DNA from 3 places in the Enterobacter roggenkampii genome. Region 3 is predicted to be linked to each of the others. Evidence: predicted binding sites of a transcription regulator. Region 3 holds the regulator's gene; each other region holds the start of a gene.

Region 1 (8,037 bases), 1.2 Mb from region 3:
CGAACGCACCGTGAACACGCACCGGAGAGGTGGAGTTCGGCCCGGAATAGAGCATGTCACCCATTCCCAGCAGCGACTCTGCACCGCCCTGGTCAAGAATGGTACGGGAGTCAATTTTACTGGATACGGTAAAGGCGATACGCGTCGGAATGTTCGCTTTAATCAGACCGGTGATAACGTCCACGGAAGGACGCTGGGTCGCCAGCACAAGGTGAATACCGGCCGCACGCGCTTTCTGCGCCAGACGGGCAATCAGCTCTTCCACTTTCTTACCGACGGTCATCATCAGGTCAGCGAATTCGTCGACCAGCACCACGATATAAGGCAGTTTTTCCAGCACCGGATGCTGGGCATCCATGCTGTCACCCGGCTTCCAGTACGGATCCGGAATCGGACGGCCCATGCGCGCCGCTTCGGCGATTTTCTCGTTATAGCCGGCCAGGTTACGCACGCCCAGCGCAGACATCAGCTTGTAGCGGCGTTCCATCTCATTCACGCTCCAGCGCAGGGCGTTGGCGGCGTCTTTCATGTCGGTGACCACTTCAGTCAGCAGATGTGGAATACCTTCATAGACCGACAATTCGAGCATTTTCGGGTCGATCATGATGAAACGCACATCTTCCGGCTGCGCTTTATAGAGCATGCTGAGGATCATGGCGTTCACACCGACGGACTTGCCGGAACCGGTGGTACCCGCGACCAGCAGGTGAGGCATTTTTGCGAGGTCTGCCACCACCGGATCGCCAGCGATATCTTTACCCAGCACCACGGTCAGTGGAGATGGGTTATCACGGAACTTGGTGTTATCCAGCACTTCACGCAGGTAGACGGTCTGACGTTTCTTGTTCGGCAGCTCAAGACCAACGTACGGTTTGCCCGGTATCACTTCCACCACGCGCACCGCCACGGTTGACAGCGAACGCGCCAGGTCGCGGGACAGGTTGGAAATACGCGCGGCTTTTACGCCCGGCGCCAGGTTCAGTTCAAAACGGGTGATCACCGGACCCGGCGAGTAGTTCACGACGTCCGCCTTGATACGGAAGTCAGCCAGACGGGCTTCAACCAGACGGGCCATCTGCTCCAGCGCAAATGTATCAACCGGCTCGACTTCAGCTGGCGGCGGCGTCAGCAGGTCCAGCGACGGCAGCGGCGTGCTTGGACGCTGCAGCGGACGGCTGTCACCGTTACGCATCAGCAGCGGGTGAATCAGGCTCTCCTGCGGCTGTGGCGCAGGCTGCTGGAACTGCTGTTGCTGCGGCTGCTGTGGTTGCACATACGGCTGTTGAACAGGTTGCTGTGCGTAGGTCGATGGTGACGGCTGGCGCACAGGCTCAGCTTCCGGCATCACGCTCGGGGTAAATAAAGGCTCGCTTGGGCCATCATCCACCAGATCTTTCATCGGCGAGAATTCAAAGTCCGACAGCGAGAACGGATTTGCCCCTGCCGGCTGTTCACCGGAGTAACGCTGCTGCTGCGTTGCCGCAAACTGGCGCGCTAATTCGGCTTCTGCCGCATCATCTTCGTCTTCCAGCGCAGGTTCGTCGTGCTGATAGTCTTGACCGTAGCGCTGATTCTGCTGCGCAGCGAACTGGCGGGCCAGCTCGTCCTGCTGCATTTCATCAGCATCATCGTCGTACTCAGACTCGCGCGCTTTTTCTTCAGCCATGCGCTGGGAAGGCAGCTTGATGCCATAAGAAGCAAGCTGACGGCGGGTTGGCACGCGGACGCGGTTAGGACGAGGCAGTTGCGGACCAATCCCCTCTTTCACCTGAGGACGCGGTGCGCCCCCTGTTGCCAGGCTAAAGACCGGTGCCGCCGCTGCTGCGGCCGCAGTAGCCTGCTTAACGCCTTCCGCTACGGGTGCTACAGCAGGCGTCGGGTCGACCGGCGGAACAGAAACAGAAGGCGCCTTCGTAACCGGCTCCTGCACCGGTTCAGGCACAGGCTGATACCAGGCGGCCAGCTGTTCGCGTTCACGCGCACGGCGCTCTTCGACTTCTTCGAAATAGTACAGCGGTGGACGCGCAGGCTTCACCTCTTCCACGATTTCAGGCTCAGGTTCAGGCTGCGGTGCCACGTAAGGCTGCACAGGTTCAACGGGTTCAGGCACGTACTCCTGATAAGGCTGGGACACTGGCTGCTGATATTGCTGCGGTGCATACTCAGGCTGCGGCGGCTGATAAGGCTGCTGCCACTGTTCCTGCTGCACGGGGATGTAGCTTTCAGGTTCAGGCGCAATAACGGGCTCCGGCGTGTGAACACCCGGCGCAGTCTGCCAGTCAACCTGAGGTTGCTGAATAACGGATTCCGGCGGCGGGACCGGCGCGGATGGCATCACGGCGTCGACAGGCGCGGCATACGCCTGCGCAGCGGTCGTCGCGGCGGCGGCAGCCGCAACCGGCTCGGTAACCGAGTGGCCGTTCAACAGTGGATCGTATTCGTCGAAGTCACCCGGCGTGGCACGGCTACCGGAAAAAAGCACATCATCAGGATCGACGGCGGTACCTGCTGCACGATACTCAACCTGCTCGTCTTCATCCATGCGTTTACCGGAGAAGAGCGCCGCATCGGTTTTACGGCCCAGCGGGTTGGCAAATTTCTCAGCAACACGCTGGCGACGCGCCAGCGCACCGCGCAGAATTCGGGCACGACGAGACTCGCGACGCTGCACAGGCGCATCGTCTTCCTCTTCATCTTCGTATTCGTCTTCATCCACCCACGTATCGTCACGACGGGTACGGTTACTGGCGAAGGTCAGAATGGTGAGGATAAAGCTGCCAATTTTCTCGGCAATGCTCACCCAGGACCAGCCGGTAAACAGCGTCAGCCCGGCGGCCCAGATGCACAGCAGCGCCAGCGTGCCGCCGCTGCTGTGCAGCATCGGCTGAAGCGCGGAACTTAATAAGCTGCCGATTACCCCGCCAGAGGCGAAGTACCAGATATCATCCGCATTGATCGCTGCCAGCCCGCAGGAGGTGAGGATCAGCGCCAGCGCGCCAATCAGGCGCAGCGAGACGGCGAAATAGTCGATGTAATCATCGTTCTGACGATGACGCCACGCAAACCAGCATCCGCCAATGATAATGACGGGAAGGGTGTAGGCCATCACACCGAAAATGAAAAACAGCGTGTCCGCAAGCCAGGCACCGGGGACACCGCCTAAATTATGGATAGGCTCATGCCATGCAGTTTGTGACCAGCTGGGATCAGAGGGGTTGAAACTGAGTAAGGCTGCCATCAGCCAGACGGCAAAAAGGGCAATAACAATCAGCAAAGCCTCGAGGAGACGACGTCCGCTGCTTAGCTTCGATAGTGTGACTTCTTTGTCTTCAGTGTATTCCTGGCTCAAGAAAGGCTCTCCAGGTATCAGGCATATCCTGCCTGTTTGCTAAAACGGACAACAGCGCCGGGACTCCCCGGCACTGTTGCTGTATGGATTAACAGGAGTGTAATCAAACTACGCTGATTTTGCACCTGTTCCGTGTTAGCGCGTCTTAATAACCAGACGATTGCTCTGTTTGACCTCTTCCATTACCACATAAGTACGGGTGTCGTTCACGCCCGGCAGACGCAACAGGGTTTCCCCCAGCAGCTTACGGTAGGCGGACATATCAGGCACACGGGTTTTCAACAGGTAGTCGAAATCACCGGACACCAGATGACACTCTTGAATTTCTTCAAGTTTTTGTACAGCGGCGTTAAATTGCTCAAACACATCCGGCGCACCACGATTCAGAGTAATCTCAACAAATACCAGAAGTGAGGCATCCAGATAATGCGGGTTCAGCAGAGCCGTATAGCCCTGAATAAAACCCTGTCTTTCCAGTCGGCGCACACGCTCAAGGCACGGCGTCGGGGAAAGTCCCACACGTTTTGAAAGCTCGACGTTGGAAATACGCCCATCCTTTTGCAATTCATTCAGAATGTTACGATCGATACGGTCGAGATCTTTGCCAGGGCGCTTCTTGCTATCTACCATTATTATTGTCTCTCTGTATTCCTTCCCTACTCCTGCCTGGACCCTGTGCACATCACTGTTCAGAGCCTGTACCCGTTAGTCATCACATCGCCTGGTTTTGTATTAGACGCGATGCGGATTCGGGTTCTGTTGGTAAGAAGACCGTTGCCCGAAGGCTGTCACCGACATCACGTATGGCGTCTGTCCACGCCATGCGTAGATTTCACTGACCCGGTAAAAATGGCATTTACGTGCATGCCTATGCGGCATACGGTTAACGCGGTTTTTTTTCTTCCTTGAATGTTTTCGCAAAAGCGCAGGGGATTGTCAAAGCAAAACATCGTTTTTTAGTACAACATGCCGGATATTCATTACGACAGGGTATTAATCCTCATTTTATTGCCTTATAAACGACCGGTTTTCTTAAGAAAGCGTGATGTTATCGCGCGCGATTCATCGTCCACGGCTATTACACAGATTGATATCAAAATTGCTGCGCTCTTTTTTTACGGCAACAAATTCCCTACAATCCAGCCAAATGTCTGCCAACAACAATGGGGATCTCATGGGCACGGCCAAACACAGTAAGCTGCTAATCCTTGGTTCTGGACCTGCGGGATATACCGCGGCGGTCTACGCTGCACGCGCTAACCTGCACCCGGTACTCATCACCGGTATGGAAAAAGGCGGTCAGCTGACCACCACCACCGAAGTGGAAAACTGGCCAGGGGACCCGAACGACCTGACCGGGCCGCTGCTGATGGAGCGCATGCACGAGCATGCCGCTAAATTCGAAACCGAAATTCTGTTCGATCACATCAATAAGGTCGACCTGCAGAACCGTCCGTTCCGCCTGACGGGTGACAGCGGTGAATACACCTGTGACGCGCTGATCATTGCAACCGGCGCCTCTGCCCGTTACCTCGGCCTGCCATCCGAAGAAGCGTTTAAAGGCCGCGGGGTTTCTGCCTGCGCCACCTGCGACGGTTTCTTCTATCGCAATCAGAAGGTCGCGGTCATCGGCGGCGGCAACACTGCCGTGGAAGAGGCGCTGTATCTGGCCAACATTGCCTCTGAAGTGCACCTGATCCACCGCCGCGAGACCTTCCGCGCGGAGAAGATCCTGATCAAACGTCTGATGGATAAAGTGGCAAGCGGCAACATCGTGCTGCACACCAACCGCACCCTGGAAGAGGTGACGGGCGACCAGATGGGCGTTGCCGGTCTGCGTATCCGTGATACCCAGAACACCGATAACGTCGAAACGCTGGAAGTGGCGGGTCTGTTCGTGGCTATCGGCCACAGCCCGAACACCGCAATCTTCGAAGGCCAGCTGGAGCTGGAAAACGGCTACATCAAAGTGCAGTCCGGCATTCACGGTAATGCGACTCAAACCAGCATCCCGGGCGTATTCGCGGCCGGCGACGTGATGGACCATATTTACCGTCAGGCGATCACCTCTGCGGGCACCGGCTGTATGGCCGCGCTGGACGCTGAACGCTATCTCGATGGACTGGCTGAACAAGGTAAATAATCTTTACAAGTCAGTAACAAACGTAAATAAAGGCGGCGATAAGTCGCCTTTATTGTCTCCCCGTTGTAACATTGCGCTGCCCAACTTCTAATAACGTCACCTGCAAAGTACGCAATGGAAAAAACCCGTCAACAAGAGTTAACACGCTGGCTGAAACAGCAAAGCGTTCTTTCCCGCCGCTGGCTTACGATTTCCCGTATTTTGGGTTTCATCAGCGGTCTGTTGATTGTTGCCCAGGCATGGCTGCTGGCCCGCATTCTTAATCACATGATCATGGAGAACATTCCCCGCGAAGCGCTCCTGCTGCCCTTTATTGTCCTGATCCTGATTTTTATCCTGCGCGCCTGGGTGGTGTGGCTGCGTGAGCGCGTCGGCTTCCACGCCGGGCAGCACATCCGCTACGAGATCCGCCGTCAGGTGCTCGACAGGCTTCAGGAAGCCGGGCCCGCGTGGATCCAGGGTAAACCGGCCGGTAGCTGGGCGACGCTGATCCTTGAGCAGATTGACGATATGCATGACTACTACGCGCGCTATCTGCCGCAGATGGCCCTTGCCGTCTTCGTTCCGCTGCTGATCGTGATCGCCATTTTCCCGGTGAACTGGATGGCAGCGCTGATTCTTATGGGCACCGCCCCGCTGATCCCTCTTTTTATGGCGCTGGTCGGGATGGGGGCAGCGGATGCCAACCGCCGAAACTTCCTGGCATTGGGTCGCTTGAGCGGTCATTTTCTCGATCGCCTTCGCGGCATGGAGACGTTACGCATTTTTGGCCGCGGTGAAGCGGAAACCGAAAATATTCGCCTGGCGTCGCAGGACTTCCGTCAGCGCACCATGGAAGTGTTACGCCTGGCCTTCCTGTCCTCCGGCGTACTGGAATTCTTCACCTCACTGTCGATTGCCCTCGTGGCGGTCTACTTCGGCTTCTCCTACCTCGGGGCGCTGGATTTCGGCCATTACGGCACGGCGGTGACCCTTTCCGCCGGGTTCCTGGCGCTGATCCTGGCGCCGGAGTTTTTCCAGCCGCTTCGCGATCTGGGGACCTTCTATCACGCCAAAGCCCAGGCGGTTGGCGCCGCCGATAGCCTGAAAACGTTCCTGGAAACGCCGCTGGCCCACCCGGAGCGCGGTGACGTAACGCTGAATGCAAAAGACCCCGTGACCATTGAAGCGCAGGACTTTTCCATTCTGTCGCCCGAAGGCAAAGTGCTCGCCGGTCCGCTGAACTTTACCTTACCTGCCGGACAACGCGTGGTGCTTGTCGGCATCAGCGGTTCCGGGAAAAGTTCTCTGCTGAACGCGCTATCCGGTTTTATGGCCTACACGGGTTCACTGCGAATCAACAAAACCGAACTGCGCAACCTCGATCCTGACGCCTGGCGTAAACAGCTCAGCTGGGTAGGCCAAAACCCGCAGCTTCCCGCCCCGACGCTGCGCGAAAACGTGCTTCTGGCGCGCCCGGACGCGCGTGAAGATGAGCTGCAATCGGTTCTCGACCGCGCCTGGGTCAGCGAATTTCTGCCGCTGCTGCCGCAAGGGGTGGATACCGTAGTCGGCGACCAGTCCGCCGGGCTGTCGGTCGGGCAGGCGCAGCGTGTGGCCGTTGCCCGCGCGCTGCTTAACCCATGCCAGCTAATGCTCCTGGACGAGCCCGCAGCCAGCCTTGACGCACACAGCGAGCAGCGCGTCATGGAAGCGCTTAACGCCGCCTCCCTGCAGCAAACCACCCTGATGGTCACCCACCAGCTGGAAGGGATTGCCGACTGGGACCAGATCTGGGTCATGGAAAACGGCCGTATTGTTGAGCAAGGCGATTACGCCTCTCTCGTTGCCGCCCAGGGGCCATTTGCGACCCTGCTGGCGAACCGTCAGGAGGATATCTGATGCGCGCTCTGCTGCCTTATCTTGCGCTCTATAAACGCCACAAATGGATGCTGACGCTGGGGATTGTGCTGGCGATTGTTACGCTGCTCGCCAGCATCGGCCTGCTCACGCTTTCCGGCTGGTTCCTGTCGGCCTCGGCCGTCGCGGGGTTCGCCGGATTATACAGCTTCAACTATATGCTTCCGGCCGCCGGGGTTCGCGGTACCGCTATCACCCGTACTGCCGGACGCTATTTCGAACGGCTGGTCAGCCACGACGCCACTTTCCGCGTGCTGCAGCACCTGCGTATCTATACCTTCAGCAAACTGCTGCCCCTCTCCCCTGCCGGGCTGGCGCGTTTTCGTCAGGGCGAGTTGCTTAACCGCGTGGTGGCGGACGTTGACACGCTGGATCACCTTTACCTGCGCGTGATTTCCCCTATCGTGGGCGCGTTTGTGGTGATTGTGGTGGTCACGCTGGGGCTGTCTGTTCTGGATGTTCCCGTTGCGCTGACCCTGGGTGGGATCATGCTCCTGACGCTTATCGTTCTGCCGCCGCTGTTTTACCGCGCCGGGAAATCCACCGGGGAAAACCTGACGCGCCTGCGCGGGGACTACCGCCAGCAGCTGACCGCCTGGCTTCAGGGGCAGGCAGAGCTGACCATTTTTGGTGCCAGCAAGCGCTA
Region 2 (8,037 bases), on a different replicon from region 3:
GCGCCGCCGTTGGGCATGTAACGAACGTCCGGGTCCTGCCCCAGATTGCCCACGATGATGACTTTGTTGATGCCGCGTACTGTCATGATGAATCTCCTTCCGGTTGTTTTGCCTTTAAAAACCATCACCCGTTGAGTTGCCGGGGCCGCGGTTTTGACGTTTTGCGGGGACCTGCTGAACCTGCCCCCTGGTTGTTACCTTCACCCGTTTGAGAGCCGTTCGCCGCAGGGGCGTAAACCAGCACGGGCGATGGCGGATGTCCAGGGCGCGGTTTACCGCGTGCCATTTACCCTGGACAGCTGACAGCGACTGTGCTTGTCTCAGCCCCGGCGAAAGGACTCAGAGGGGTGAAATGACCAGGAGGAAATGAGCAGGAACCCGCCGCAACGACGGAACGCGCGGGCGCGAAACGGCGTTGCGCCTTACAGCCCGGCATCTGTTTGCCGGGGTGCAGAAAGCGCAGGATACGGCGCGTGAAGGGCGGCGTGACCGGAACGGTCGCAGCAAGCCTGCCGTTGACGTTGCGACAGAGGGATGGAAACCCGCTGCCCCGGAGGGGCCGGGCAGAGACAGCTCTGCTGGCTCTGTGCAGAGCATGACAGCCCCGGTTCCCGCCAGGGAAGTCGCCCGCACTCATATCGCTCAGGAAGAAAAGCTGACAGGGCAGCGATATCATCCTGTGCGCCATCACCAACGGCAACGGCAACGGCAACGGCAACGGCAACGGCAACGGCAACGGCAACGCAGGAATTATCACCGGAACAGAAATACCGCCGACCAGCTACAGCTCACCGGTATTCATACTCTGACACCACAGGAACATCAGACACTGGCGGAGATGCGCGGCGCCGCAGGCGCTGCGTACTTCGCCGGCAGGCAGCGCCTGCCAGGTTTTTGCGCGCGGGCTGACAGGCGGCTAAACCGCCTGCCCGGGATAATCAGTTGCTGAAGACGTAGCCGTCGTGGAATACATAACCGCTGCTGAACAGGTCACGCGCCCAGGCTTCAAAATCGAAATAGCTACGCAGCGGCTCCGGCACCTCATTCAGCAGGCCGTTGTCTTCAGCCATTTCACGCGCATAGTCCTCCTCGCTCTCCGCCTCGCCGCGATACGCATCATCAAACGCGTCATAGTCACACTCGCCTGTATACTCCGCCCAGGCGATAAACGCGGCTTCCCTGCCCTCTTCTTCGGCGCGTTTGTACGCGGCGATAAAATCCCAGTCGATGGCGCATTCAGAGACGAACTGTGACGGGATACCCTCCCAGTCCTGGAACATAAATTCTGCGCCCCATTCATCGGCGTGCAGCGCCTGACAGGCCTCGTAAAAATCCTCCCGGCCGTCAAACTCCGTCAGGTCAAACCATTTGCCGAAAATGCTCCCGCAGTTGTACTTGTGGTACGTGCCAACGTAGACAGCAGGTGTGGTGGTCGTAGTGCTCATGGAAATTCCTCCGTGGTCGATGTCGTCTGAGTTCCGGCTTACGCCGTGCCGACACGACAGCCCGACAGGGAGCGAAAAATGCATGGGCGATGCATGAAGCCGCAGCGCCGGTAAACAGCGGAGAGGGTCTGGACGGTTAGCGAGCGAATATTGAGCGAGATAACGACGGGAAGAACCGCGACAGGCATTTAAACAAACGGCGACCGGGTGAAGGCATCGACGTCAGTGAACCCTTGCATTTGCAGCGTTCGGGCTAAAGTAGAGGCACGGCGTTTGCCGCAGGCCGCACGAACGTCACTCACCGCGCGGCCGTAACGCCGTGGAGGTCTCGCCGGAACAGAGGAGCTGGCGACATCCTTTTACGTTGCAGGACCGGCAGGGCCAGGATTGCTCCCGGCCCTGCGGCTGCATCAGATCCGCTCCATCAGCATTCTGACATCGTGTAGTGCCTGTTTGAGGAATTCAGGCGTGGGTCGCCCGGCCTCCCATGCCTGCCCGACAAGATTTTCCAGGTCACCTTCCTGTCGCCGCAGTACGCGCATGAGCAGCGCCGCAGGAACGCTTACCTCGCGTGCCACGGCCTCACGGTGTCGTACCAGAAGGTCGCATACGCCTGAATTTGTAACGCCTTCCCTGCGATATACAGCCATATCCGTATTACCGGTTGTTTCCATCAGTCCCTGAATCTCGGCAGGTTCCGGCTTTACATCAAGTTCACCGCAGGCGACATAAAAAGCTTCTTCGGTCCATACCAGCAGTACCAGCGGCTCGTCGGGGGTGAACATGTTTTCGAGCCGGGTGCAGAGTTCTTCGCGTGTTCCGTACATTCTGATTCTCCAGAGTCTTCTTCTGGCGGGCGTTTCCGCCCGCCCGTGTCAGTCTTTAAAGCTGGCGTCCAGCTCCAGCGCCTGCCGGTATGCTTCAAGATAAAGTGCGTTGATGCGGCAAATTGTCTGGCGGGCCAGGCGCTCCGTCAGGTTCTCCGCGTCGTAGCGGTAGCGGGATTCCAGCGCATTGAGCGTGGCGCGCAGATCGCACATGCTGTTTGCCAGGGCGGCAACGTCGGCACGCAGTGCTTCGTTTCCGGCATAGTTCGTCATGCGGCCTCCGGATACCAGCGGTCGTCATTTGCCGCCGGGGTCTGCATGGCGCGGCGTACCGCATCAAGGCGTTTCTGTCCCGCCTGGTGATACTGCTCCAGCAGTTCGATCCCGATGTAGCGACGGCCAGACTGGAGGGCAGCCACGCAGGTGGAGCCGCTTCCGGCAAACGGATCGAGAACAATGGCGTTCGGGTGTGTGAAGCTCTCAATCAGCGGTTGCAGGCTGGTTACGGGTTTTTCGGTCGGGTGGTGGCGGTTGCCGCTGTATTTCCAGCCCAGCACATCCGGCAGCGGGTTTTGCGGAAGGGCCGGACGGCCTTTTGCCAGCAGGTAGGCACATTCATGGCGATAGCCAACATAAGCGGACTTCGATGTGTAGGTTTTGGTAAACACCAGGTGGCCGACAACGCTGAATCCGGCATGTTTCCAGGCGGCCATAAAGCGATCGACGCGGTTCCAGCCGTAGAAACTCACCATCAGCGCGTCTTTTTTCAGCACGCGATACATCTCATGGCAGGCGGGTTGCAGCCATTCATCGGTTTTGTCACCGGCGATGGTACGCCCCTGACGGTCACGAAAACCTACCAGATATGGTGGGTCTGTCAGGATAAAATCGACAGCGTTATCCGGAAAGCCGGACATGATATGGACGCAGTTACCCAGGATAAATCGGGACATGATACTTCTCCTTTCTCAAATGCGGCGCCAGTTACGCCGTGCCGATACGACAGCCGGGTTAAAAGCGGAGAATGCAGGGGCGGTGCCGCAAGCCGCAGCGCAGTGAAAAAGCAGACGCTGGCTGGACGGTTTGACGGCGAAAATTGAGACGGAAAACGACGGGAAGACAGCGGGTAATGCCTCTGAAATTAACTGCGACCGGGTGAGGACACCGACAGAGTGAACCCTTGCATTCGCAGCGTCCCGGCTACAGTAGCGGCACGGCGGCCACACGATGGCAGGAACCTTAAATACGGCCTATGTTCAGAACTGAGGTGAACCCTGATTAGAGATCCACAGCGGAGAAACACAATGTGTGGTCGGTTTACGCAGTATCACTCCCGCGAGGAGTACCAGGCCTTTCTCGGAGAAGAAGCTGAACGGGATATTCCGTATGATCCGGAGCCCGTCGGCCGCTACAACGTTGCGCCCGGAACCCGGGTATTGCTGCTGAATGAACGCCGCTCGCAGCTGCATCTTGATCCTGTTCACTGGGGTTATGCCCCGGAGTGGTGGAAAAAGCCCGCTCTCATCAACGCCCGAAGTGAAACTGCTGCCGGCAGCCGGATGTTCAGGCCACTCCAGGAGCACGTACGGGCCATTGTTTTTGCCGACGGCTGGTTCGAGTGGAAACAGCAAAACGGCGTGAAACAGCCGTTTTTCATTTACCGAAAGGACGGAAATCCACTCCTGCTCGCAGCCATCGGGAAACAACCATTTGAAAACGGCAATGACCAGGAAGGATTCCTAATCGTCACAGCAGCTGCGGATGAGGGACTGCTGGACATTCACGATCGGCGACCGCTCGTGTACTCACCGGCTGCCGCACGTAAATGGCTCAGCGAAAACACAACCGGTAAAGAGGCGGAAGACATTGCCCGCGAGGGCAGTCTTCCTGCCGAAGATTTCACATGGCACCCCGTCAGCCGGGCAGTTGGCAATCCCGGTAACCAGGGCCGGAAACTTATTGAGCCACTGACCTAGCAGACGCTGAGATACGCGGCATCCACTCACAGGGTTATGCACCGTTTCTGTGGATAACCCACAGCCTGTTTTATCCGCCAGAACAATGACCTGGTAATAGCCGGTAAAATTCTCCTTGCAGGACGGAAAATATCTTAAATAATACTGTATATAAAAACAGGTATTTTAAGAGGTATGCCATGATCCTTTTTGTCGCTCCCGCATCTGAGCCAGCACTGTTTACCGCACCACTTTTCACAGAGCGCTGTCCGGCAGGTTTTCCGTCACCGGCTGCGGACTACACCGAAGACGAACTGGATCTGAACGCCTACTGTATCCGTCGCCCCAGCGCGACTTACTTTGTCCGTGCCATTGGCGATTCGATGAAGGATATGGGCCTGCACTCCGGCGACCTGATGATTGTCGACAAGGCCGAAAGACCTGTGCAGGGGGATATCGTCATCGCAGAAACAGATGGCGAATTCACCGTTAAACGCCTGCAGCTTAAACCCCGGATTGCCCTGCTGCCGATGAATCCCGCCTACCCCACTCTTTATCCGGAAGAACTGCAGATCTTCGGCGTGGTGACGGCATTCATACACAAGACGCGGGGTACGAACTGATGTTTGCACTCGCTGACGTGAATTCATTCTATGCCAGCTGTGAAAAGGTATTTCGTCCGGACCTGCGTAACAGGCCCGTTGTGGTGCTCAGCAACAACGATGGCTGCGTCATCGCGCGCAGTGCCGAAGCGAAGCGGCTGGGTATTAAAATGGGCGTCCCCTGGTTCCAGCTGAAGACGGCAAAATTCCCGGAGCCGGTCATTACGTTCTCGAGCAATTACGAGCTCTATGCGTCTATGTCGAACAGAGTTATGTCTCATCTCGAGGAGCTGGCGCCGCGCGTGGAGCAGTACAGCATCGACGAGATGTTTCTGGACATTCGTGGCATAGACCGCTGCATTAATTTTGAGGACTTCGGCCGGCAGCTGCGCGAGCACGTGCGTTCCGGTACGGGGCTGACAATCGGTGTCGGGATGGGGCCGACCAAAACGCTGGCTAAAAGCGCGCAATGGGCGTCGAAAGAGTGGCCACAGTTCGGTGGGGTGCTTGCCCTGACTTTAAATAATCCGAAGCGAACGGAGAAACTGCTCTCACTGCAGCCGGTTGAAGAAATCTGGGGAGTAGGCCGGAGAATTTCGAAAAAGTTGGGCACTATGGGTATCACTACGGCACTGCAGCTGGCGCGCGCGAACCCTGTATTTATAAGGAAAAATTTCAACGTTGTGCTGGAGAGAACCGTCCGGGAACTCAACGGAGAAAGCTGTATTTCACTGGAAGAAGCACCTCCGCCGAAACAGCAGATTGTCTGCAGCCGCTCCTTTGGGGAGCGCGTCACGACATATGAAGCCATGCGGCAGGCAGTCTGTCAGTATGCTGAACGTGCAGCTGAAAAGCTGCGCGGCGAGCGTCAGTTCTGCAGGCATATTGCCGTTTTTGTGAAGACGTCGCCGTTCGCTGTAAACGAACCGTGTTACGGGAATGTGGCCAGTGAAAAGCTGATGACTCCCACGCAGGATACCCGGGACATCATATCCGCAGAGGTGAAAGCGCTGGATCGGATCTGGGTGAATGGCCATCGATATGCAAAAGCAGGTTGCATGCTCAATGATTTCACTCCTACCGGTGTTTCACAGTTGAATCTGTTCGATAATACTCAGCCCCGAAGCAACAGTAATCAGCTGATGAAAGTCGTGGACGGTATTAACCATTCTGGTATGGGGAAAGTGTGGTTTGCGGGGCGAGGCATTGCTCCTGAGTGGCAAATGAAGCGGGAGATGCTTTCTCCTGCTTATACGACACGCTGGTCAGATATTCCTGCAGCGAAACTGGCGTGAAATTTTGGCGATTTCACCTTGAAATTCTCAACCTAAATTATCTAATTACAATAAGTTAGGTGTGAAATCGCCGTGGCGAAATTATTGGCTCAAATTTCTTTCAAGGACCTCGTTGATAGCCTTGTCCAGTTCATCCTGAACCACTTTTGACATACGGCTAAACTCATAAGTCAGCGTGCGCCCTTTCACACGCTTGCGCGCGAATTTGTCCTTTTCTTCAAAGGACCAGAGTGGGGAAATCACTGACTTTTCCTTGGGGGGGGGAGCTATCAATGCCTGCGATGCCTGAGAAATCAGCTTCAGTATACTGGCTTTCTGTTCGTCTTCTGGTCGCTCGCGATCACTCAAAATTGCATTGTGTTGATCAGAGACAGACTGAATGAGTTCTTCAGACGTTAAGCCCTTTTCACTGAGCTTTTCATTAACCTCTAACAGAATTTTATAGTCACTAAACGACAGCTCAGACTGAACCGGGAACAAAGAAATCAATTCTTGCGGTACGGCTGCCGCCTGCAGTGCCCTGGTGACCTTAGCCTGGGATAACCCCTCCAGTTCAGCAATTTCCTTTTGATTGAATCCGGACTCTTTCAGAGCCATCAATCTTAAGCCGATCTCCCGAAGGTTATGCTCTTTAGCTGTCTGGATATCTTTAGCCAGCTGGCGAGCTTCATCAGCTGATAAAAGTTCATCGGTAACCATTACATCAAGGCCTGTACGGATATAAATCGCTGAGGCTCGCCGTCTTGAACCATCCAGTATCTCAATCCTTTCACCTTGTTGTATGCCAATACAGGGGAAGAACTGCTGAAACTTAATCGTCTGGATAATAGATTTCAGGGACTCCCTGGTCAGAGCAAGTTGATCTCTTCCGTTGGTTTCCTGGTTTACGAATGTCTTACTTTCAACGTCCGATGCAGGTACCCGAACAAACCTGAACGTTATCTTCCTGCCGGTTTTTAGAGTAAATACCTGACTTCTTTGGGTGTCAGTCATCTCGACCATTGACGCCTGGGTATTTAACTGCCTGCCAATGGTTTTTCTTTTCTCATTCGACATCACATACCTCCGTTAGTACGAATGAACTCAATGCGATCAAATACGGCCTTCGCAAAGTCTTCCGCTGCTGATTTTGCGCTTTTAAGCGCCTCGGTGCTTCCATCATAGGTTGCTGGATTTGCGGAAATAACGGTGTCAAAAGTCTCCCCGCAGCGCTCGAAGCCATCCAGCCGCGGCAGAACCATGTCGAGCATATCGGCACCGAATACCTCTTTGGCCTGACTATGGCAAATTTTGTGATCAGATTTGTTCAGGATTTTAGACATAAAACCGACATTTCCGATGAGATTGCAGGTGTGTCCATCCTGTTCAATCGAATCAATAAGCGCAGGAAGGCTGGCTACAAACTTCAGGGAAGAATGAAAATCAACTGTTGCCGGTGGAAGAGGGGTCAACATCAGGTCTGCCGCACCGATGCAGTTTTTCAGGAACGCATCGAGGTGAGGACCACTATCAAGGAAGATAAAGTCGTAGTCATACCGGAGCTTGTCGATAATGTTCTCTTTAAGCACTGCATGAATATTTTGCCCTGGCAGATGTTCCTCACACAATCCCTTCCAGCCTTCAGCAAGGAATGCATCGTCAATGGAAGCGGGAATAACATCAACGCCCGGGATAATTGACGGCACGATGAAATCTGACAGTAATTCTTCACGAGACACGTTCTGGAGCATGGCCTGAGCAGCCGTATTTTCAACCAGGCCCACTGAATTCTCATGGCTCAGGAACATTGTCAGAGATGCCTGCGGATCGAAATCGATGGCCAGAATACGCAGGTCTTCGAACAGAAGCTGAGGATGAGCCCGAAAAGCATGGGATAATGAAGCGGTAGATACTGTCTTGGAACCGCCACCTTT
Region 3 (8,037 bases):
GTCACCTCGGCACCGACACCCACGTATTGCGACGTATCTTCGCTCTTGAAGCCTTTGGTTTCGGTCAGATCGCCATCGGCGGTCAGCGTCACCAGGTCGTTGTGCCAGGCAGCACCGGCGGTCACCAGCGGACGGATCTGGTAGGTGTCTTTATAGCTCACCACTTCTCCCGTACGGCCGTTGCGAATACGGATGTCTTTGGTGTCGATATCACGCGACATCAGGTTTTGTCCGCTCACGCCCACGGTCCAGTGTTCGCCGAAATCGGCCGCAATACCGGCATCCACGTTGAAGCCCGTATCGTCAGTGCGGTAGCGGCTGTCGTTCCACTTGTTACTGTCGTAATCGTAGATTGACGTGGTGTAGTTATAGACCCAGGTTTTTTGCAGTTTTGGCGTAACCCCCACGGAAACCGGGACGCCACCCAGATCGAACTGACGGGCAACAGCAACACCGTAATCGGAGACTATCGCCGCCCGGCCGGATGCCGTTGAGTTGAGGTTTTTGGTGATCTGATCCGTACCATTCAGCGCAGCGTCCAGCGCGACACCGGCAGCCACGACATTGCTTCGTTGAATACGGCGAAGGTAATCAATATCTTGCTGATCGATAGACGAGCTCACCCGGCCATGGGCATAGCCTTTCGCCATGAAGGCTACCGAAAGGACATCGTTAGGGATACTCACCGCAAGCCCTGCCCCTGCCGTTGCGCGTGCGGTTTTGCCTTTGAGATAGTCCAACTCATCGGCCAGATCTTTGGCCGCGCCCTGGAATTGATTAATGGAACCTAATGGATTGGTGATAATTTCTCGTGGCGTGAGATTATCAACCACATCCTTGTAGTGATTAATTTTGTCGTTGATGTTATCAATCTCGTCCTGAAGATTGTCTTCATCCGTGATTTGCGCGCCAACCGAAGGCAATATGACCGTCACATCATCGTCCGGCTTTGCCTTTGCCAGCAGCGCGGGGTTGATTAACGCCCCACTACCATAGCTCCCCGAAGCCACGCCGGTGCCACCCATTGCGTCGCTGCGTGATTCTGTCCAGGTATTGGCTGCTCCCGCCTGATTTGCCATAAACAAGGAGACAGCAATGCTAACCACCGAAAATTTAAAATTTTTTTTCACAGTATGCCCGTTATAGTCTGTTATGAAATAACCCCTGTCTGTTATCACCCAAACAGGAACGAACTATTGCTGTGAATAAGTAGTAAAAGACCCGCTATTTCTTTCCCTAAGTAAAACTCCCTTACGGCCTGTTATATTTTGTGACGGCCCTCAATATTTATAGAAGAGGAAATTATTTTTTCCCAGGTTTTCCATCATGCGGCCCAAAAAACTGCGGGGGATGATCTACCCAGCGATCTTCCCGCGTGGCGGCATACACGGGGTTGAGCGGGTAGTAGATACGGTTGTGCTTCTTGTTGGCCTCGCCAACGACCAGGAGCTGAACCTCATCGTCCGTGTTGTTGATAAAGGTATGACAGATGCCGGTTCCGGCGGGAAAACCTACGCTGTCGCCAGGCTCCAGCTTCCACAAGTAGCCGTTAATCCAGGCTTCAGGGTAGCCTTCGAGCACGTAAACAAACTCTTCTTCGTCGCTCTCCGCATGCGGATAGGACGTTCTGCGCCCAGGCGGCAGGCGCTCATGATGGATGCCAATACGCCCGAGCCCAAGCTTGCGAGCCAGCGGAGCACCAATGGAAAACAGCTCATCGCTGTCGGGGTAGGTCGAGTCATCCGCGCCTTCCACGTCGCGCCAGTGTCGAATGCAGTCAGGTCTTTTCATTCTGGTTCTCCCGGTTTTCGATGGGTCAGGTATAGCACAGACTGGCGGATCTCGGTGTTTTTAGCAGAACATGATAAAGTGAAGGTTTTCCGTCCTATAACATCCGGGGTGCTACATGGATAAGTCCACAAAAGAGCTGTTAGCGCAGGCCGAAAAGCTGTGTGCGCAACGCAATGTGCGCCTGACTCCGCAGCGCCTTGAAGTATTACGTCTGATGAGCCTGCAGCAGGGTGCCATCAGCGCCTACGATCTGCTGGATCTACTCCGCGAAAGCGAGCCGCAGGCAAAGCCGCCGACGGTCTATCGCGCGCTGGATTTCCTGCTTGAACAAGGGTTCGTGCACAAGGTGGAATCCACCAACAGCTATGTGCTATGCCATCTGTTCGATCAGCCCACCCACACATCGGCGATGTTTATCTGTGACCGCTGCGGCGTGGTGAAAGAAGAGGCTGCGGAAGGCGTGGAAGATATTATGCATACGCTGGCAGCGAAAATGGGCTTTGCCCTGCGTCATAACGTGATTGAAGCGCACGGGCTCTGTTCCGCGTGCGTGGAGGTGGAAGCCTGTCGCCATCAGGACGCGTGTCAGCACGACCACTCTATCCTGGTGAAGAAAAAGCCGCGTTAGCGGCAAAAGAAAAGGCGGCTCATGGCCGCCCTCAGGGTGTACTTCCTTATACTTTCGGGTGTAGCCCGGTTACCAGCGGTAGTCGTTGCGTTTTTCCCAGTCGCCCACTTCTTTTTCCGCCTGGTCTTTTGCGTAGCCGTAACGCTCCTGGATTTTACCGACAAGCTGATCGCGTTTACCTTCGATGACGGTCATGTCGTCATCCGTCAGCTTACCCCACTGTTCTTTCGCTTTACCTTTGAACTGCTTCCAGTTGCCGCCGATTTCGTCTTTATTCATCATCGTGTCCTCTTCGTTAAGCGTCGGGTCGTAACGTCCGTTACGTTCTTTTCTGCTGGACGTGATAATTATTGTAGTTAAGGATTCCGTGGTTAATTTCATATTCGGAATCTTTAACCGTCACGATATATCGGAGCGCGAGGGAAACCAGGTATTGTTTTGCCAGTGCCGGTGCCAGATAAACGCCAGCGATAACCCGCGCAGCGAGAGGAAGACGGCCAGGGCCAGCCACAGGCCATGATTACCCAGCCAGGGGAGCGTCAGCAGCGTCAGGCCAAATCCGGCCGCCGCGACAGCCATACTGTTGCGCATTTCGGCTCCGCGCGTCGCCCCAATAAACATGCCGTCCAGCAGATAACACCAGACGCCAACCACCGGTAAGACGACTTGCCAGATGAGATAGTGGCTCGCCAGCTCGCGCAGCGCAGGGAGAGAGGTAAGCAATGCAACGATTTGCTCACCGAAGCAGGCGTAAACCAGACCAAAGGCCAGCGCCACCAGCCCCGACTGACGGCAGGCAGCCCGCCACACCTCCCGAAGCTGCCCGCTTTCGCGCGCGCCGTACGCCTGCCCGGAATGCGCTTCGACCGCGTAGGCAAATCCGTCCAGCGCATAGGCGGTAAAGGTCAGAAGCGTCAACAATACCGCATTCACCGCAACGATTTCCGGCCCCAGTCGAGCCCCGAAAACCGTCAGCGCACCGAAGCAGAGCTGAAGAAGAAGCGAGCGCAACATGATGTCACGGTTGAGCGCCAGCAGCTTACGGATATTGCCGCGCCATGCGGTTTTGAGCAGCGCCAGGGAGATCCCGCGCATGGCCAGCACACGCCGGACCATCCACAAGCCAATGATAAAGGTCCCGTATTCGGCAATCGCCGTCGCCAGCGCCGCGCCCTGCACGTTCATATGCAGACCCATGACCAGCCAGACGTCCAGAACAATGTTGAGCAGGTTACCCACCACCAGCAAAATCACGGGCGCGCGGGCGTACTGCACGCCCAGTAGCCACCCCAGCAGAACCAGGTTTGCCAGCGAGGCGGGTGCGCTGAGCCAGCGGATTTCCAGGAACCGTCGCGCCTGCGCCAGTACCGCTTCGCTGCCACCGACGATATGAAGCGCAAGATCGATCAGGGGGGCCCGCAATACAACGATTAACGCACCCGCGCCAAGCGCGAGGATCAGCGGCTGCACCAGTGCGCGCGCCAGACGCAGCGGATCTTTCGCGCCATAAGCCTGTGCGGTAAGACCGGTGGTACTCATGCGCAAAAAGAGCAGCAGCATAAACAGGAAGCTGGTTGCCGTCGCGCCAATCGCCACGCCGCCAAGATAAACCGGTGAATCAAGATGGCCTATAACGGCAGTATCAACCAGCCCCAGCAAGGGCACGGTAATATTGGAGAAAATCATCGGCAGAGCAAGACGCCACAATGCCTTATCGGATGCCGTCAGCAGTGACATGAAAGATACCGGGAGTGGGGAATGAATCAGGCTACAGCGGTGCCATAGCCTGTCAGGAAGAGATTACAGCCATTCACCGTTGCGAATCACGCCTACCGCCAGACCTTCAATAGAGAAGCTCTGTTCGCGGAGGTCGACCACAATCGGGGTGAACTCGCTGTTTTCGGGCAGCAACTGAACAGTGTTACCCTGCTTTTTCAGACGCTTAACGGTCACTTCGTCATCAATGCGTGCGACCACGACCTGGCCGTTTCGCACGTCCTGGGTTTTATGCACCGCAAGCAGATCGCCATCAAGAATGCCGATGTCTTTCATCGACATGCCGCTGACGCGCAGCAGGAAATCAGCGCTCGGTTTGAACATGCCGGGATCGACCTGGTAGTGACCTTCAATATGCTGTTGTGCCAGCAGCGGCTCACCTGCAGCAACACGCCCTATCAGCGGAATGCCCGTCTCTTCTTCCACCAGCAGGCGGATACCACGCGACGCGCCTGACACAATCTCAATCACACCCTTACGCGCCAGCGCTTTCAGGTGTTCCTCGGCAGCATTCGGAGAACGGAAGCCCAGACGCTGCGCGATTTCCGCACGCGTGGGTGGCATACCCGTCTGGCCGATATGATCCCGAATGAGATCAAACACCTCTTGCTGCCTGGTCGTTAACGCTTTCATTCCGCCCCCTGGGTGTATATACAGTTATGCTGTGAGTATATACAGTCAAAGGCGATTTTGGAACCAAAAACTGCACAAAAAACCAGGGACTTAATTATTCCTCGAGGCTCATAGGAAATGTGACCAAAGCAGGGTGACCCAGGTGATAACGGCAGTGATAATCGCCAGCAACACGGCAGCAGAGCCCATGTCTTTTGCACGGCCAGAAAGCTCATGGAAATCGGAACCAATGCGATCAACAACGGCCTCAATAGCGCTATTAAGAATTTCCACTATCATCACCAGAAGTACGGAACCGATAAGCAGTACGCGGGTAATCGCATCAACATCAAGGAAACAGGCGACGATCACCGCGATGATTGCGGCGACGCCCTCCTGGCGAAAAGCGGCTTCGTTGACCCATGCGGCACGGAAACCTTTCCATGAATAGCCGGCGGCTTTGATGATACGCGTTAACCCAGTGGTATTATTGGCCATTAAAAGAACCTTTTTTAAAAAAGAGCGTCATTAACATGAGGCGGAGCGCGTTTCGCTACAGCCTGAAGTATGACGGGTAACAACAGAAATTTTGCGCGCTTTCTGTTATCCTTGCGCCGCAATTGCATTATTAACCAGAGGCTTTACATCGTTTATGTCCGGCTGGCCACGAATTTACTACAAATTACTTAATTTACCATTAAGCATCCTGGTAAAAAGCAAGTCTATCCCAGCAGAACCCGCGCTGGAACTGGGGCTCGATACGTCGCGCCCTATTATGTACGTTTTGCCTTATAACTCGAAGGCAGACTTACTGACGCTTCGCGCCCAGTGTCTGGCGCATGACTTACCTGACCCGCTTGAACCGCTGGAAGTTGACGGTACGCTGCTGCCGCGCTACGTCTTCATCCACGGCGGGCCGCGCGTATTTACCTATTACACGCCGAAAGAAGAGTCCATCAAGCTGTTCCATGACTATCTCGACCTGCACCGCAGCAACCCCGAGCTGGATGTGCAGATGGTGCCGGTATCGGTGATGTTTGGTCGTCGTCCGGGTCGTGAAAAAGGCGAAGAGAATCCGCCGCTGCGCATGCTTAACGGCATCCAGAAGTTCTTCGCGGTCTCCTGGCTGGGACGCGACAGCTTTGTGCGTTTCTCCCCTTCCGTTTCGCTGCGTCGCATGGCGGACGAGCACGGCACCGACAAGATCATCGCGCAAAAACTGGCGCGCGTGGCGCGTATGCACTTCGCTCGTCAGCGCCTGGCGGCCGTAGGGCCACGCCTCCCGGCGCGTCAGGATCTGTTCAACAAGCTGTTGGCTTCAAAAGCGATCGCCCGCGCCGTTGAAGACGAAGCGCGCAGCAAGAAAATTTCGCATGAGAAAGCTCAGCAGAACGCCATTGCGCTGATGGAAGAGATCGCAGCGAACTTCTCTTACGAGATGATTCGCCTGTCCGATCGTATTCTCGGCTTTACCTGGAACCGCCTGTATCAGGGCATCAACGTCCATAACGCCGAGCGCGTGCGTCAGCTGGCGCACGATGGCCATGAGATTGTCTATGTCCCCTGCCACCGCAGCCACATGGACTACCTGCTCCTTTCCTACGTGCTCTATCACCAGGGGCTGGTGCCACCGCACATCGCAGCCGGTATCAACCTGAACTTCTGGCCCGCGGGCCCGATTTTCCGTCGCCTGGGCGCGTTCTTTATTCGTCGTACCTTCAAGGGCAACAAGCTCTACTCCACCGTGTTCCGCGAGTATCTGGGCGAGCTGTTCAGCCGCGGCTATTCCGTGGAATACTTCGTGGAGGGCGGTCGTTCCCGTACAGGTCGTCTGCTCGATCCGAAGACCGGCACGCTGTCGATGACCATCCAGGCCATGCTGCGCGGAGGTACCCGTCCGATCACGCTGGTGCCTATCTACATCGGCTACGAGCACGTGATGGAAGTGGGCACGTACGCGAAAGAGCTGCGTGGCGCGACCAAAGAGAAAGAGAGCCTGCCGCAGATGCTGCGCGGCTTGAGCAAGCTGCGCAATCTCGGTCAGGGCTACGTGAACTTCGGCGAGCCGATGCCGCTGATGACCTACCTGAACCATCACGTGCCGGAGTGGCGCGAGTCCATCGATCCTATCGAAGCGGTGCGTCCGGCCTGGCTAACGCCAACGGTTAACGGCATCGCGTCCGAGCTGATGGTGCGCATTAACAACGCCGGTGCGGCTAACGCCATGAACCTGTGCTGTACGGCGCTGCTGGCTTCACGTCAGCGCTCGCTGACCCGTGAACAGCTCACGGAGCAGCTGGATTGCTATCTGGACATGATGCGTAACGTGCCGTATTCGGTTGACTCGACCGTGCCTTCTGCAACCGCCAGTGAACTTATCGATCACGCGTTGCAGATGAACAAGTTTGAAGTGGAGAAGGACACGATCGGCGACATCATCATTCTGCCGCGCGAGCAGGCGGTGCTGATGACCTACTACCGCAACAACATCACGCATATGCTGATGCTGCCGTCGCTCATGGCCGCCATTATTACCCAGCATCGTCATATCTCCCGTCAGGAGCTATTGCGCCATCTTGAGACCATCTATCCAATGCTGAAAGCGGAGCTGTTCCTGCGCTGGAGTAAGGATGAGCTGGCGACAGAACTGGATAAGATGACGGAAGAGATGCGTCGCCAGGGGCTGATTACCCTGAACAACGACGAGCTGCACATCAATCCGTCACGCTCCCGCACCCTGCAGCTGCTGGCGGCCGGTGCGCGCGAAACGCTGCAGCGCTACGCCATCACGTTCTGGCTGCTGAGCGCGAACCCGTCCATCAACCGCGGTACGCTGGAGAAAGAGAGCCGGACGCTGGCCCAGCGCCTGTCCGTTCTGCACGGTATTAACGCCCCTGAATTCTTCGACAAAGCGGTCTTCAGTTCTCTGGTGCTGACGCTGCGCGATGAAGGCTTCATCAGCGATACGGGTGATGCCGAGCCGGAAGAGACGTTGAAGGTGTACCAGATGCTGGCAGAGCTGATTACCTCGGACGTGCGCTTAACGATTGAGAGCGCCACGCAGGGCGAGTAACACAATGCCGGGTTATGGCCCGGCCTGACGCCCTGGATAATAAAAAGGCCCGGTAAGCGCTGACGCTACCGGGCCTTTTTTTTCCTTGTTAAATCATTGCATTTAGCTGAGCAGCGTAAAGGCAATCATCCCGACAATTGCACCCGTCGTGCCGAGG

Evidence for each region. The regulator LexA, encoded in region 3, represses DNA repair genes until DNA is damaged. The targets are predictions, from matches to a motif close to TNCTGTATGTACATACAGNA.
Region 1: the regulator LexA is predicted to act here: its motif matches at 3,427-3,446, upstream of BFV67_RS07115 (DNA translocase FtsK 4TM domain-containing protein).
Region 2: the regulator LexA is predicted to act here: its motif matches at 4,391-4,410, upstream of umuD (translesion error-prone DNA polymerase V autoproteolytic subunit).

What each region holds. Positions count from the first base shown of each region.
Region 1 is NZ_CP017184.1:1,534,476-1,542,512, reverse strand. It holds gene BFV67_RS07115 (DNA translocase FtsK 4TM domain-containing protein) at 1-3,349, opposite strand, end outside; gene lrp (leucine-responsive transcriptional regulator Lrp) at 3,485-3,979, opposite strand; gene trxB (thioredoxin-disulfide reductase) at 4,524-5,492, shown strand; gene cydD (heme ABC transporter permease/ATP-binding protein CydD) at 5,607-7,373, shown strand; gene cydC (heme ABC transporter ATP-binding protein/permease CydC) at 7,373-8,037, shown strand, end outside.
Region 2 is NZ_CP017185.1:62,059-70,095, forward strand. It holds gene ssb (single-stranded DNA-binding protein) at 1-86, opposite strand, end outside; gene BFV67_RS22650 (antirestriction protein ArdA) at 939-1,445, opposite strand; gene BFV67_RS22655 (DUF1380 family protein) at 1,856-2,272, opposite strand; gene BFV67_RS22660 (hypothetical protein) at 2,321-2,545, opposite strand; gene BFV67_RS22665 (DNA methylase) at 2,542-3,225, opposite strand; gene BFV67_RS22670 (SOS response-associated peptidase family protein) at 3,577-4,248, shown strand; gene umuD (translesion error-prone DNA polymerase V autoproteolytic subunit) at 4,428-4,850, shown strand; gene BFV67_RS22680 (Y-family DNA polymerase) at 4,850-6,124, shown strand; gene BFV67_RS22685 (ParB family protein) at 6,206-7,180, opposite strand; gene BFV67_RS22690 (AAA family ATPase) at 7,180-8,037, opposite strand, start outside.
Region 3 is NZ_CP017184.1:316,981-325,017, reverse strand. It holds gene BFV67_RS01480 (conjugal transfer protein TraF) at 1-1,130, opposite strand, end outside; gene BFV67_RS01475 (cupin domain-containing protein) at 1,303-1,791, opposite strand; gene zur (zinc uptake transcriptional repressor Zur) at 1,907-2,419, shown strand; gene BFV67_RS01465 (CsbD family protein) at 2,489-2,698, opposite strand; gene dinF (MATE family efflux transporter DinF) at 2,819-4,156, opposite strand; gene lexA (transcriptional repressor LexA) at 4,220-4,828, opposite strand; gene BFV67_RS01450 (diacylglycerol kinase) at 4,937-5,305, opposite strand; gene plsB (glycerol-3-phosphate 1-O-acyltransferase PlsB) at 5,460-7,880, shown strand; gene gntU (gluconate transporter) at 7,983-8,037, opposite strand, start outside.